2 regions of the Spirillospora sp. NPDC127506 genome follow, and region 2 is predicted to be linked to the other one. Evidence: riboswitches for the same ligand, from Rfam matches in the RefSeq annotation. Region 2 holds a riboswitch; the other holds the start of a gene.
What was found. Region 2 has a riboswitch for cyclic di-AMP ahead of ABTW95_RS05780 (C40 family peptidase). Riboswitches for the same ligand answer to the same signal wherever they lie in the genome.

Region 1: linked by a shared signal. The riboswitch ahead of ABTW95_RS07670 (CHAP domain-containing protein) and the one ahead of ABTW95_RS05780 (C40 family peptidase) in region 2 are both predicted to bind cyclic di-AMP.

The regions. Positions count from the first base shown of each region.
Region 1 covers NZ_JBEORG010000005.1:102,587-109,754, forward strand. The annotation lists gene ABTW95_RS07665 (bifunctional glycosyltransferase/CDP-glycerol:glycerophosphate glycerophosphotransferase) at 1-1,777, opposite strand, end outside; gene ABTW95_RS07670 (CHAP domain-containing protein) at 2,006-2,749, opposite strand; cyclic di-AMP (ydaO/yuaA leader) riboswitch at 2,761-2,898, opposite strand; gene ABTW95_RS07675 (SpoIIE family protein phosphatase) at 3,369-5,228, opposite strand; gene ABTW95_RS07680 (serine hydrolase) at 5,444-6,250, opposite strand; tRNA gene ABTW95_RS07685 (tRNA-Pro) at 6,422-6,495, shown strand; gene ABTW95_RS07690 (SDR family NAD(P)-dependent oxidoreductase) at 6,855-7,168, opposite strand, start outside.
Region 2 covers NZ_JBEORG010000003.1:293,542-300,709, reverse strand. The annotation lists gene ABTW95_RS05810 (hypothetical protein) at 1-483, shown strand, start outside; gene ABTW95_RS05805 (C40 family peptidase) at 480-1,538, shown strand; gene ABTW95_RS05800 (MarR family winged helix-turn-helix transcriptional regulator) at 1,548-2,072, opposite strand; gene ABTW95_RS05795 (amidohydrolase family protein) at 2,135-3,421, shown strand; gene ABTW95_RS05790 (Mut7-C RNAse domain-containing protein) at 3,450-4,238, shown strand; gene ABTW95_RS05785 ((deoxy)nucleoside triphosphate pyrophosphohydrolase) at 4,238-4,630, shown strand; gene ABTW95_RS05780 (C40 family peptidase) at 4,730-5,746, opposite strand; cyclic di-AMP (ydaO/yuaA leader) riboswitch at 5,754-5,901, opposite strand; gene typA (translational GTPase TypA) at 6,104-7,168, shown strand, end outside.

The DNA.
Region 1 (7,168 bases), on a different contig from region 2:
CGGGCCGGACGGGCAGCCGGCTCAGCACCCGGTTGAACACGGCGATCTTGGTCTTGCGGGCGGTCAGCCGGCGGCGCACGCTCGTCCCGATCCCCCGGGCGCGGCGCCAGGCGAGGCGTCCCGCCGGGGAGCGGGCGGCGCGCAGCGCGGCGGCCCCGGCGAGCCGCGCCCACGGGCTCGCCGTCTCCAGCGCGAAGGCCAGGTGCCCGCCGTCGGTGACGTAGGAGCGGAGCCGGTCCGCGGCGATCCGGGTCAGCCGGGGCCGGACGGGCAGGCCGACGCCCGCCAGCGACGGCGACCCGCGGCCCTCGCCGAGGCGGGTGACGATCTCCTCGCCGTCCGCCCGGACGCGGAGCCGCACGTCCCAGACGGGGTCGATGAACCCGACCGGCCGGATCCGCCGGGCCGGGTCGAGCTCGGCGCGCCACGCCAGCCGCTCCCCCTCGTGCCGGATCGCGGCGCGGGCCCGCGCCTTGCGCGCGCGGCGGCGCCGGTCGCAGAACTCCAGCGTGGCGGCCAGGTCCGCGTCCGGGGGGATCCGGCCGAGCGGGTTCAGCACGTGCCCGGCCAGGTGGAGGCGGCCGCCCCGCATCTCCAGCCGCGTCACCGTGTTCGCCGGGCGCACGTCCTTCAGCGGGCGGACGTGGAAGCCGAAGCCGGTCACGTCCAGGACCCGGCGGCCGAGGCTCCCCCGCGGCCGGTGCGCGCCCCAGAAGACCCGCCCGTCCCGCTCCACCAGCCGCGCGCGCAGTTCGGGCCGCTCGGCGGGCCGGTACTCGGCGGCGGCGAGCGCGGCCGCGTGGTCCCCCTCGCGGATCAGGTACGCGGCGATCGCGGGCATCGGGTTGGCCAGCTCGAAGACCCGCGGGTCGAGCTCGGCCAGGTACGCGGCCGCGAGATCGAGGAAGCGGTCCCGGTAGCCGGCGTCGCGGTCGCGCAGCTCCCGCAGGTAGAGCAGCAGGTCGTGGTTGACGAACTTCACGTCCTTGGCGCGCCGCAGCTCGTGCGCGCCGCGCAGCGTGAACAGCATGTCGATGCGCCGGTGGATCTCCAGCCGGTCGGCGAAGTTGGCCAGCTCGGCCCGCCGGTTGGAGATCGACGGCGCCGCCGTCCGCTGCCGGACGTGCCAGTGGTAGACGCGGTGCGGGATCAGCGCGGTCCGGCGGGCCGCCAGGTACGCCTCGGCGGTGAACAGCAGGTCCTCGTAGTGCAGCCGCTCGACGAACCGCAGCCCGTGCTCCTCCAGGAAGCCGCGCCGGTACGCCTTGTTGGTCGAGAGCGTGTCGTAGAGCAGGTCGGGGTTCTCGGCCAGGGACCCGTAGACGGCGCTGTTCCGGTAGAGCCACGGATACCAGGGGCGGATGCGCCCCTTCGCGCCCTCGGGGACGTCCAGGAAGATCCGGTCGCACAGCCCCGAGACCAGGTCGGCGCCGGTGCTCTCGGCGGCGGCGAGCAGGTTGAGGCAGGCGTGCCGGTCCAGCAGGTCGTCGCTGTCGAGGAACATCAGGTAGCGCCCGGCCGACGCCTCGATCCCGGTGTTGCGGGGACGGCCGCAGCCGCCGGAGTTGGCCGGCAGGTGCACGGCCCGGACCCGTCCCGGATGCGCGGCGGCGAGCCGGTCGGCGACCTCCCCCGTGCCGTCGGTGCTGGCGTCGTCCACGATCACGGTCTCCACGCCGCCGAGCGACTGCGCCAGCGACGAGGCGACCGCCCGGGGAAGCCGCCGGGCGTCGTTGTAGGCGATCACGACCACGCTGACATCCGGGCGCAGCCGCATGGGCATCCCTCCCGTTCCGCCGGGGACCGAGCCGGGCGCCGCGGGGCGCCGGCCGGACGCGCGTCCGCCAGGGATTCCTTTCCTGGAAAGCCTCAGTGAGGTCCAAGAGGGATCAAAGGCTGTCAACGCTTCGCATTACCCGACTTCACCGGAGACATGGGGGCAGACCGCCCGGAAAGCCCGAAGGCACCCGGCCGGGGAGCCGGGCGCCTTCGGGTGCGGGGAGGGTCAGGAGGCGTAGTCGGGGTAGCCGTAGCCCACGATCTGCGACTTGTCGCGGATCTTCTTCTCCACCTCGTTGTTGCTGTTGCCCTCGATGGTCTTGACCTTGCCGCCGCCGTTGTCCTTCACGACGAGGCCGACGTGGTCGATGTCACCGATGCCGCCCTTGGAGCCGTTCTGCCAGTCGAAGAACACGACGGCGCCCGGCTTGGGCTTGTGGCCCCAGCGGTCGGTCTTCTTGAACCAGCTGGCGTGCTGGACGGTGTAGGCGTCCCAGCCCATGTTCTTCACGCCGGTCTGGGCGCCGAGCCAGGAAACGAACATGTCGCACCACTGGGCGCCGTTGTAGGCCTTGACCGAGAAGCCGCCGTCGCGCTTGGCGGTGGCCTTGGCGTGCGGGGTCGAGACGTACCACTTGTGGAACTTGGTCTGACCGCCCTTGCCCTCGCTGATGCCGACCTGCTTCTGGGCCAGCTTGATGACCTCGGACGGCTTCACGTCGCGCGGCGGCACCTTGTAGCCGGCCTCGCGGGCCTCGGCCGCGCTCGTCTTCGCGGACGTCTGCGAGGCGGCGGCGCCCTTCGCGGCGGCGGCCTGGGCGGGCGCGTCGGCCGCGGCGCTGCCACCGGCGAGGGGGTTCAGCACGGCGAGCCCGACGGCGCCGGCGAGGACGGCCCCGACGGCGGCGCCGACGGCCTTGTCCTCGGACGAGAAGCGGTTGAGCGAAAGTCGATCGAAACGACCGGACATGCAGGGAATCTCCTTGTCTTCCATGGCGCCTACCGGGTTAGCTGACGGATTCGGGCATGGAAGCAGCCCTACGGCGCGGCTCTGGACGCGCCGATTCACCCCTGGAACGTTGGGTCCCCGGCTCCGTCCGGTCGTGGCGACCGGGACGGACTCGGCCTCGCACCGCGGACGCGGTGCTGACTATTCGGATTTGCCTCAGCGACTGGTCTCGGTGAGGGGGGCGCGCATCGTCGGGCGCGCATCGCGTGCGGGTGCCGCTCCGCGATCATCGGCCGCACTGGGCGCGGCCGGCGGCAACGCATGGGGCGCGCTGCGGGATTCGGATAGAAGGTAGCAACCTTCTCAAGAAAAGCAAACCAGGCACAAACCTCGGTTATGCCCGCTCAATGCCCTTCCAAGGATTCACCAACAGCGTCCGGCCCCGGGGTGTTCCCGATCTTTCCCCGACCGGCCCTCAGCCCTTTGCCCATGGGACTTACCGGCCGATGGGCAAAGGGTAAAGAACGCTCACCGGGCGAGGGCCGGCGCCCGGCGGACCGCCGCGCACCGGCCCTCGCCGCCGGTCACTATGAGTCGTACCTCACACGGGCGCCCCTCGCGGGCGGGCGCGTGGGGTCGGTCACTCGACGAGCAGGGCGAACAGGGTGGTGTCGTCCGCCGCCCGGTCGAACTCCATCCGCGCCAGCACCTCGTCCAGGGCCAGGTCCGGGCGCAGCGAGGAGTCCTGCAGGATCTCGGTGAGGCGGCCGATGCGCTCGTCCAGGTCCGCGTCCCTGCGCTCCACCAGGCCGTCGGTGTAGAGGAACAGCAGGTCCCCCGGGTGCAGGCGGGTGGTGATCGTCGTGTACTGCCAGGGCATCGCGCCGAGCATCGGGTCGCGGACCACCTCCAGCGGCGCCGCCCGGCCCTCCCGCACCAGGATCGGCGGCGGATGGCCCGCGCACGTCCACGCCAGCACCCGGCGGGACGGGTCGAAGTGCGCGACGATCGCCGTGCCCGTGGCGGGCGGGTCCATGGTGCCGACCAGCTCGTTCAGCCAGTCCACCAGCCGTCCCGCCGGCTCGCCCGTGCAGGCGAGGCCGAGCAGCCCGTTCCGGGTCCGCGCCATCGCCGCCGCCGCCGGGAGCCCGTGCCCGGCCGCGTCCCCGATGGCGAACAGCCCCCGGCCGTCCGGCAGCGCCCGGGTCGCGAACCAGTCCCCGCCGATGCGGGCGGTGCTCTCCGCCGCCAGGCTCCGGACCGCCATGCCGAGGCCCGGCAGCTGCTCCACCTCGTCCTCGTCCGGCAGGATCGCGCGGCGCAGCGTCACCGCCACCTTCCGCTCCTGCGCCGTCCGCGCCTGCTGCTTCAGCATCTGCCGGCGGGTCTCGGCGAGCGCCCGCTCCACGCCGCGCCGCCGGGTGATGTCCTGCGAGACGACATTGATCGAGATCGGCAGCCCGGAGTCGCCCAGCACCGGCTCGGCGAACAGCCACAGATGCCGCGGCGTCCCGTCCGGCCCGATCACCCGGTGCTCGGCCTCCACCGGCTCGCGGCGGGAGAACATCGTCTGGACGGCCTCCTCCACCAGCGGGAGGTCGTCGTCCGCCACGGCCTTCGGCAGGTCGTGCGGCATCGGCGGCACGTCGTCGGGGCCGAGGCCGTAGTTGGCGCGCATCTGCGGCGTCCAGTCCGCCTCGCCGGTGGCCAGGTCCCACTCGCCGAACCCGATCAGCGCCAGCCGCTCCACCCGCTCCAGCCGCCGCGCCACCCGGTCCTCGGCGAAGTGGTACCGCCACGTGACGCACACCCCGGTCGGCACCCGGACGCATCGCACGCTCATCCGGGACGACCTGGACAGGCCCCCCTGGGCGGTGGAGTACATGAACGAGGGGCGCTCCATCGGCGTCCCGGTCTCCAGCACCCTGGTGTACTCGTCGAAGAGCCCGCTGAGCGCGGCGCCCGGATCCGTGCGCAGCAGCCGCCGGCCGGTCAGCTCCTCCCGGCCCCGCCCGAACATGTCCCGCGTGGCGTCGTTGAGATCGGCGTAGAGGAAGTCGGCCACGGCCCCGTCGGGCCCCCTGACCGGCACCAGGTGGGCGCAGGAGTCGAGCGTCCCGTCCAGGAGCGCCCGCGCCACCGGATCGTCGCCCGCCTCGGCGAGGATCTCGGCGTCCCCGGAGGTGTCCTCGGCCGCCACCCGGCGCAGGACGTCCTCGGCGTCCGACAGGACGGCCTGGCGCTCGGCCGTGCCGCCCTCGGCCCGCGGCGCCCTCCGGTCCGCGACCACGGCCCCCACCGGCCCGCCGCCCCCGTCCTTGACCAGCACGGCCGCCGCCTCGGCGAGGTCGATGTCCAGATCGCGCGCGAGCCAGATCAGATGCTGCAGGGCCTCCCCCGGCGGGACGCCGAGCCGCCGGGCCAGCACGACCCGCGCCTCGGACAGCACCGCGCGGTCGTGCGCGGCGCCCCGCAGGTCCTCAAGGTCCGCAACGTGCACCCCGGGCTGGGTGCCCTCCGGTTCCGCCAACCCTGTGTCCCCCGTTCGGCGTCACTGCCCCTGGGAGAAAAAAGCTACATACGCCAGCGAAGGACTATTCGCCCATAGCCTGGTAAACAGTCCATATCTTTGCCCCGGTTTTCCGTTCCCGCCCGGACTCCACCGCTTCCGATGACCCACTCCGGACGGAACCCTTCCCGACCCTGTGACGCCCGTCACGCCGCCCGATAGACGTCCCTGGTCAGCGCCGTGATCCGCTTGGCCGCGGCCCGGAACGACGACCCCGCCGGCTGCAGCGTCAGCACCACGACGATCTTGTTCCCCACCACTCCCGTCGTGTGCAGCACTGGCCGCCCGAGCCCCAGATCGGGCCGCCACGCCGCGGGCCGCACCCCGCTCCCGCACGGCTCCGCCGGCACGTCCCCGAACCCCGACCACCCCTGCTTCACGGCCCACGGCCGCTTGATCGCCCGCGGGATCCCGAACGTCTGGTCGAACCCGTCCTTCCCGCACGGCGTCGACCGCCGCAACTGCGCGAGCACGAACTCCCGGTGCGCGCCCGGCGCCTTCTCCAGCAGGTACCGGTAGGTCTTCACCACGTCCCGCGCGCTCAGCGCCGTATACCCCCAGAACCCGGGCTTCTCCCTGGGCGGCGGCGCCGTCTCCTCCAGCCCGATCCGCCGCACCATCCGCTCGATGATCTTCCCCTGCCCGCCCCGCCGCCAGAACTCCGTCGCCGCCCGGTCGTCGCTCTCCCGGAGCATCGGCACCAGCAGCTCCCGGTCCGCCGCCGACACCCGATGCCGCTCCAGGTAGTCCAGCGCGATGAGGATCTTCACCACCGAGGCCGACCGGAACGTCCGCCGCGCCTCCCGCTCCAGCACCACCCGCCGCGCCTTGCGGTCGAACACCACATAGGAGGCCCGGACCCCCGCGGGCACCCGCACAACGGGCCGAGCCGACTCGGTCGCCTTCGGCGCCTCCGGCGTCTCCGACCCTTTCGCCGCCTCCGGCTCGCTCACCGGCCGCGCCCCTCCCCCGCACCCGGACACCACCCCGGCGCACACGACCCCGGCGAGCAAGCCCCGCAAAGACACCATCCGCCTTGCCTACCAGAGATCACCGCGCCCGTAACCCGGTACGCACGACCCCGCGGACTGCGCTACAGTAATCAGGCCCGCTCCGACGGGCACCGGGACGTGGCGCAGTTTGGCAGCGCACTTGACTGGGGGTCAAGGGGTCGTGGGTTCAAATCCCGCCGTCCCGACACAGAAACACCAGCTCAGAGGCCGTTTCCTCCACTCGGAGGACCGGCCTCTTGATCGTTTGTTAGCCGTTCGTTAGTGAACTCGGCCGCCCCTCACGGCACTCCCCCGGTTCACACGGGACCAGGAAGACCGGCATCCGCCCGCTCCGGCCCACCGGATGTTCACACGTCCCGCCGCCCCCCTGCCGCCCCTCGACGACCCGCGTCAACCGAGCCCCCGCGGACCAGCACAGGCCGCCCCAGCCGATCGACACCGCAAGGTCAACTCGCGGCGGCCGGGCCCCTCCACGAAACCGTTCGCCCGCCGCCACATCAACGTGACCGGCACCTACTCCTCAGGGATGAACGGAGGTAAGGGTTCAGCTGTTCTTGAAGGGGTTGAGGGTCTTGCCGGCGAGGTAGGCCAGGCGGTTGGGCAGGGGTTTCATGGCGGCGGCGGAGATCTTGTTGACGAGTCCGGGGACGCACACGGGCTTGCCCTTCTGGACGGCTTTCCAGCCTTCGGCCACGACGGCTTCGGGCTGCTGCCACAGGATGCCGGGCAGGTGGTTGGCTTTGTCGCGGGTGCCCATGACGTCGTGGAACTCGGTGTGGGTGAAGCCGGGACACAGGGCGGTGACGTGGATGCCGTGGGGTTTGAGCTCCATGTCGAGGGCTTGGGAGGTGTTGAGGA
Region 2 (7,168 bases):
CCGCAGTCGCCGCCGCCCGGCATACAGAACGCCGTGAACCCGGGCGACTTCGACATCTACCGGCTGCTGCCGTTCTCCCGGCGGGAGTTCGCCACGGCCGCGGACCTCGCGCAGCGGTTCGTCGCCGCCTACGAGACGTACCGGTACGACGAGGCCCCCGAGACCTACATGGGGCGCCTGTCCGTCCTCGCGACCGACGACCTGGCGCAGCAGCTCGGGCAGGACGCCGCGGCGCCCGGCCTGGTGGAGGAGCGCCGCCGCGAGAAGGTCGTCGCGCAGGGGTCGGCGTCCCTCGACCAGGTGCGCACCATCGAGAACAACTCGATCATCTTCCTGGTGACGGGCCGCCGGCAGCAGACCAAGGGCGGCAAGGAGAGCACCGAGACCAAGCAGTACGCGGTGACCGTCGCCCGCGACGGCGGCTCGCTGAAGGTGTACTCGTTCGCGCCCGCCGACGCGGGCCAGGCGGGTGACACCGGATGAGCCCCCGCCGGTTGCTGTTCGCCGGCGGCCTCGGCGTCGCCGCGACGCTGTTCGTCGCGCTGGTGTTCGTCCCGATCCTGTTCGGCGCGAGCCAGTTCATGTTCGGCGGCGGGGTCGGCGGCGGCGACTGCGTGGACGTCGCGGGCGCGGACGCGCAGCCCGCCGAGGCGGACGACGCGAAGGCCATACCGGCGAACTACCTGAAGCTGTACCAGGAGGCCGGCAAGAAGTACGGCATCCCGTGGAACGTGCTGGCCGGCATCGGCAAGGTCGAGACCGACCACGGCCGGTCGACGCTCCCCGGCGTCAGCAGCGGGGAGAACTACGCGGGCGCCGGCGGGCCGATGCAGTTCCTCGCCGCGACGTTCAGGGAGTTCGGGGTCGACGGCGACAAGGACGGCAAGAAGGACCGCTACGACCCGGAGGACGCGATCCCGAGCGCCGCCGCCTACCTCAAGCACAACGGCGCCCCGCAGCGGATGAAGACCGCGATCTTCCAGTACAACCACTCGTCGGACTACGTGGACCTCGTCCTCGACTGGGCGAAGCGCTACGCCGGCGGCGAGTTCAAGGTCGTCCAGGCGAACGGCATCGACTGCGGGGACGACGAGCTGCCCGCGAACATCGGCGAGCTCGTCCAGACGATCATCGAGTTCGCGCTGGCGCAGCGCGGCAAGCCGTACGTGTTCGGCGCGAACGGCCCGGACGCGTGGGACTGCTCCAGCCTCATCCAGGCCGCCTACCGGCAGGTCGGCCTGGCCATCCCGCGCACCACGTTCGAGCAGTGGCCGTTCGGCGTGAAGATCGCCAAGGGCAAGGAGCAGCCCGGCGACCTGGTGTTCTTCAACTCAGGCCCGGGGACGTCGCCGAACCGCCCCGGGCATGTCGGGATGGTCATCGGCAAGGGCAAGATGATCGTGGCGAGCTGCTCGACGTGCGTGCCCGCGATCGGCGTGAAGTCGTACAAGCGGTCGGACTGGGTGGGCGTGACCCGCCCGCTCGCGCGGCCCGACTTCAAGCAGAAGGTCAGCGAGCTGGCCGCCCGGCGGCCCTGACCCGCGGCGTCAGCGGAACCGCCGGCCGCCGGCCGCCAGCAGGATCTCGCGGAGCGCGTCCGCGGCGGCCCGCACGTCCCGTTCCGGCACCCGCGCCATGACGTCCTCGTGCGCGTCCCCGGCCGCCTTCAGGGCGCGCTCGGTGACCCGCAGCCCGTCCGCCGTGAGCCGCACGAACCGGCTGCGGGCGTCGCCCGCGTCGGCCTCGCGTTCGATGTAGCCGACCCTGTGCAGCCGCTGCAGGACGTTGCTCGTCCCGCCCGAGGTGAGGAACGCCGACCGCGTCAGCTCGCTGGGCCGCAGCCGGTAGGGCTCGCCCTCGCGCCGCAGGACGGTCAGCACCTCGAACTCGGCGTAGGTCAGCCCCAGGTCGGCGAGGGCGGGCCGCATGGCCTGCTGGACGAGCATGGCGATGCGTCCGGCCCGCTTGCCGACCTCCAGCATCGCGATGAGCGGCTCGGACAGCCCGTCCCGCCGCCACGTCGCGGCCACCGCGTCGACGTCGTCGCGGCGCTCCCCGTCGTCTCCCTGCACGTCCCCGAGGATACTGACTCGCCATATTGCTTTTTTAAAAGCTTTTCCTTAAGCTTTCTCGCATGACACCGACTGTACTCCTCCGGAACGGCGTCGTCATCGACACCGCACCCGCGCCCACCGTGCTCGGGAAGGCCGACGTCCTGGTCGAGGACGGCCGCATCGCCGCGGTCGGCCCCGGCCTGGCCGCACCGCCGGACGCCGAGGTCGTCGAGGCGGCGGGGAAGCTCGTCCTGCCGGGCTTCGTCGACACCCACCGCCACACCTGGCAGGCGGGGATCCGCGCGACCGTCCCCGACGGCACGCTCCCCGCCTACCTGGAGCGCGTCCTCGGCGAGCTGGCGCCCCGCTACCGCCCGGACGACGTGTACGCCGGGACGCTCGCCGGCGTGCTGGAGTGCCTCGACTCCGGCATCACGACGCTGGTCGACTGGTCGCACATCCAGCTGAGCCCCGGCCACACCGACGCGAACGTCGAAGCGCTCCGCGCATCGGGCATCAGGGCGGTGTTCGGCTACTGCTACGGCGGCGACGGCGGCCCCGGCGCGCTGGCCGCCGAGACCCGCCGCGTCCGCGGCGAGTACTTCGACGCGCCCGCCGGGACCCTCACCATGGCGATGGCGGCGCTCGGCCCGGAGATCGCGGGTGAGGAGCGGGCGCTGGCCGAGTGGCGGCTGGCCCGCGACCTCGGACTGCCGGTCACCGTCCACATGGGCGGCCACGGGCCCGAGAGCGCCGCGCGCGGCCTCGCCTTCCTCGCGGACGCCGGGCTCCTGAAGCACCCGACGACCTACGTCCACGCCAACCACTACACCGGCGAGGAGTTCGAGCGGATCGCCGGCAGCGGCGGGACCGTGTCCGTCGCACCCGCGATCGAGGCGGCGCTCGGCATCGGCCCCCCGCCCACCGGACGGGCCCGGAACGCGGGCGTCCCCACGGGCCTCGGCGCCGACACGGTCGCGAGCGGGCCGGGCGACATGTTCAGCATCATGCGGGCCGCCTACTTCCTGGAGCGGGGACGCCCCGGCGGCGCGGGCCTGGGGTTCACCGCCGCGGACGCGCTGCGCATGGCCACCATCGAAGGGGCCGAGGTCGCCGGCCTGGCGGACGTCACCGGGTCGCTGACCCCCGGCAAACACGCCGACATCCTCGTCCTCAGCGTCGACACCGGCACCGCCGCGGCCCACGACCCCATCGCGGCGGTGGTCCTGTCGGCGGACACCCGCAACGTCGACACCGTCCTCGTGGGCGGCCGGGTCGTCAAGCGCGGGGGAGTGCTCGGCGGCCACGACGTCCCGGCCCTGCTGGACTCCCTCTCGGAGTCCGCCGCGCGCCTGACCCGCCGATAATCGCACGGGAAAGCCGGGGGCGCGTGGCATGCTGATCGGCGTGGAGCCCGAGATGACCGTCCGCGTCGCGGACGAACTGCTGATGTTCCTGCCCGCCACCCGGCGCAAGAGCGTGAACCAGGTGCCCTGCGACGGGACGTCGACGCTGGGTCACCTCGTCGAGTCGCTCGGGGTGCCGCTCACCGAGGCGGGCCCGATGACCATCGGCGGCGAACCCGCGGAGCCGTCCACCCGCCCGCGCCCCGGCGACGAGGTGCACGTGGCGGCGGTGCCGCGCCCCCAGCCCGTCCCGCTGGAGCCGGGCCAGGACGCACCGCGCTTCCTGCTGGACGTCCACCTCGGCACGCTCGCGCGCCGCATGCGCCTCCTCGGCCTCGACACCGCCTACCACAACGACATGGACGATCCGGCGCTGGTCGTCCAGGCCAACGAGGAGCGCCGCGTCCTGCTCACCCAGGACCGCGGCCTCCTCCGCCGCCGCGCCCTCTGGGCGGGCGCCTACGTCCGCGGCTCCCGGCCCGACGACCAGCTCCGCGACCTCCTCGACCGGTTCGCGCCCGTCCTGCGCCCCTGGACGCGGTGCACCGCCTGCAACGGCGAGCTCGTCCCGGTCGACAAGCGCGAGGTCGAGGGCGACCTCGAAGCCGGGACGCGCCGCAGCTACGACGTCTACGGCCGCTGCGCCGGCTGCGGGCAGGTCTACTGGCGCGGCGCGCACGGCGGCCACCTGGAGGAGATCGTCCGGGAGGCGACGCGGCTGGTCGGCGCCGCACGGGACGGCGGCAGGCCGGAGGCCGCCATGACGGAGAGGGGCTGATGGCCATCGCTCTCGTGGTCGTGGGCGCGGCGATCATCGCCGGCGGGCGCCTGCTGAGCGCGCAGCGGGCCGAACCGCCGCACATGGCGGGCGGCTGGGAACTGCCGGGCGGGAAGGTCGACCCGGGCGAGTCCGACGAGGACGCGCTGGTCCGCGAGTGCGACGAGGAACTGGCGATCAAGATCCGGCTCGGCCGCCGCGTCGGCGGCGACTGGACGCTCAGCGAGCGGGCGCTGCTGCGCGTCTGGACCGCCGAGATCATCGAGGGCGAGCCCCGGGCCCTGGAGCACCTGGCCCTCCGCTGGCTGACCCCGCCGGAGCTCTACGACGTCGACTGGCTCCCCGGCGACCGCCCGGTGATCGACCTGCTCGCCCGGGAGCACTTCAGCTGAGGCCCGGCCGCCCTCCGGGCGTCGGATCGCGCGGATGAGTTCGGGGGCTTCCCGCCGCGCCGCAGGAAGCCCCCGACATCCGTGGGGGCGCCGCGCCCGTCAGGAGATGCGGTTGGCGCCCGCGTAGTCGGAGCGGTCCGACAGCTTGGAGATCTTCACCACGTCGCCGGTCTGCGGAGCGTGCAGGAACTTGCCGTCGCTCAGGTAGATCCCCATGTGGTGCAGGTTGCTGCCGAAGTACACGAGGTCCCCGGAGCGCAGCTGGCTGCGCGGCACCTTCGTGCCCAGCTGGTAGAGGTCGCCGGTGTAGTGGGGCAGGCCGGGCTTGCCGACCTGGGCGTAGGCCCACACGACGAGGCCGGAGCAGTCGAAGCTGTTCGGGCCGGCGGCCGCCCACACGTAGGGGGAGCCGATCTTGCTGTAGGCCTTGCGGGCCATCTTGGCGGGCAGGCCCGAGCCCTTGATGCTGGCGGTGAGGCCGGTGCGCGGGTCGCGGGCGTGCGTGGTGGAGAGCTTGTCGAGGCGCTTCATCACCTCGGTGACCTTGGCCTTGGCCTGCGCGCGCGCCTTCTTGGCGTCCTCCCACGCCTTCTTGACCTGCGCGGTCTTGGCCTCCGCGGTGCGCTGGGCGGCGTCGGCCCGCTGGATCTGCTTCTGCAGGGCCTTGACGGCGGCGGCCTGGTTCTGGGTGAGGTAGGCGCGCTCGGTCAGCCCCTCGGCGGAGCCGTCGGAGCCGAAGATCGCGTCGGGGGCGCCGGCCATGTAGGTGGCGGCGGCCATCCGCCCGAGCTGCTCGCGGGCCGGGCCGGCCTGGGCGCGCAGCACCTGCGCGTTCTTGGCGGCGTCCTGCTCGGCCTTCTGCGCCGCCTTCAGGTCCACCCGGGCCTTGTTGTACTTCTCGGTGAGGATCTCGGCCTCTTCGTTCAGCGCCTTGAGGCTCTTGCGCAGGCCCTTCTCCGTCGTCGGCGTCGGGCTGGGCGCGGTCGCGGCGGCGGCCAGGCGGAGCGGCGGCGCGGCGTGGGCGGCGACGGGGGCGGTGGCGCCGAGGCCGATCAGGAGCAGGGCGGCGGTGGCGGCGGGCGCGAAGCGCCGCCGCCGGCGGGGGTCCGGTGCCAAGCCGGTGTTCTCCTCTCCTCACGCGCCTACCGGGTTAGCTGACGGGTTCGGGCCAGGAGTCGCCCTACGGCGCACCGCCCTGCGGCGCGTCGATTCACCCCGAGGGTTGGGTCCCCGGTTCTCCCGGCGGGCGGGAGATTCGGCGTGCCGGTCGCAGCCCCGGGGAGTGGGGCTCCGGACGACCGGATCTCGGGCAGATTACAAAGGATGAGCAAAGTTGGCGAATCGGGGCGCGTGTGACCGCGTGTGAAGGGTGGGAGGACGCGGCCGGGATGGGCCGGGCACCGCGGCGCGTAGAATGGAGTGCTGCCGCTTTTCTGCGGCGACTCTCCTGAAACCTCACGCAAGGTAACCCGCATGCCCATCTCCACCCGCGACGACCTCCGGAACGTAGCGATCGTCGCCCACGTCGACCACGGGAAGACGACGCTGGTCGACGCAATGCTCTGGCAGTCCGGGGCCTTCCGCGAGAACCAGGACGTCGACGACCGGGTCATGGACTCCAACGACCTGGAGCGCGAGAAGGGCATCACGATCCTCGCGAAGAACACCGCCGTCCGGCACAACGGGCTGACGATCAACATCATCGACACCCCGGGCCACGCCGACTTCGGCGGCGAGGTCGAGCGCGGGCTGTCCATGGTGGACGGCGTCGTCCTGCTGGTGGACGCCAGCGAGGGGCCGCTCCCGCAGACCCGGTTCGTGCTGCGCAAGGCGCTCGCCGCGCGGCTCCCGGTGATCCTCGTCGTGAACAAGACCGACCGTCCCGACGCCCGCATCGACGAGGTCGTGGACGAGACGTACGAGCTGTTCATGGACCTCGACGCCGACGAGGACCAGATCGACTTCCCGATCGTGTACGCGTCCGGCCGGGCCGGGCGGGCGTCGCTCGACAAGCCCGCCGACGGGGAGATGCCCGCCAGCGCCGACCTGGAGCCGCTGTTCCAGGTCATCACCGAGACGATCCCGGCGCCGTCCTACGACCCGGACGCGCCGCTGCAGGCGCACGTGACGAACCTGGACGCCTCCAGCTACCTCGGCCGGATCGCGCTGTGCCGCGTCCACGCCGGGACGATCAAGAAGGGCCAGCAGGTCGCCTGGTGCCGGCACGACGGCAGCATCGAGCGCGTCAAGATCACCGAGCTGCTGATGACGGACGCGCTCACCCGCAAGCCCGCCGACGACGCGGGGCCGGGCGACATCATCGCGATCGCCGGCATCCCGGAGATCATGATCGGCGACACCATCGCCGACCCCGACGACCCGCGCCCGCTGCCGCTGATCACCGTGGACGAGCCCGCGATCTCCATGACCATCGGCACCAACACCGGGCCGATGGCCGGCCGCGAGAAGGGCACCAAGGTCACCGCCCGCATGGTCAAGGACCGCCTCGACCGCGAGCTGGTCGGCAACGTGTCGATC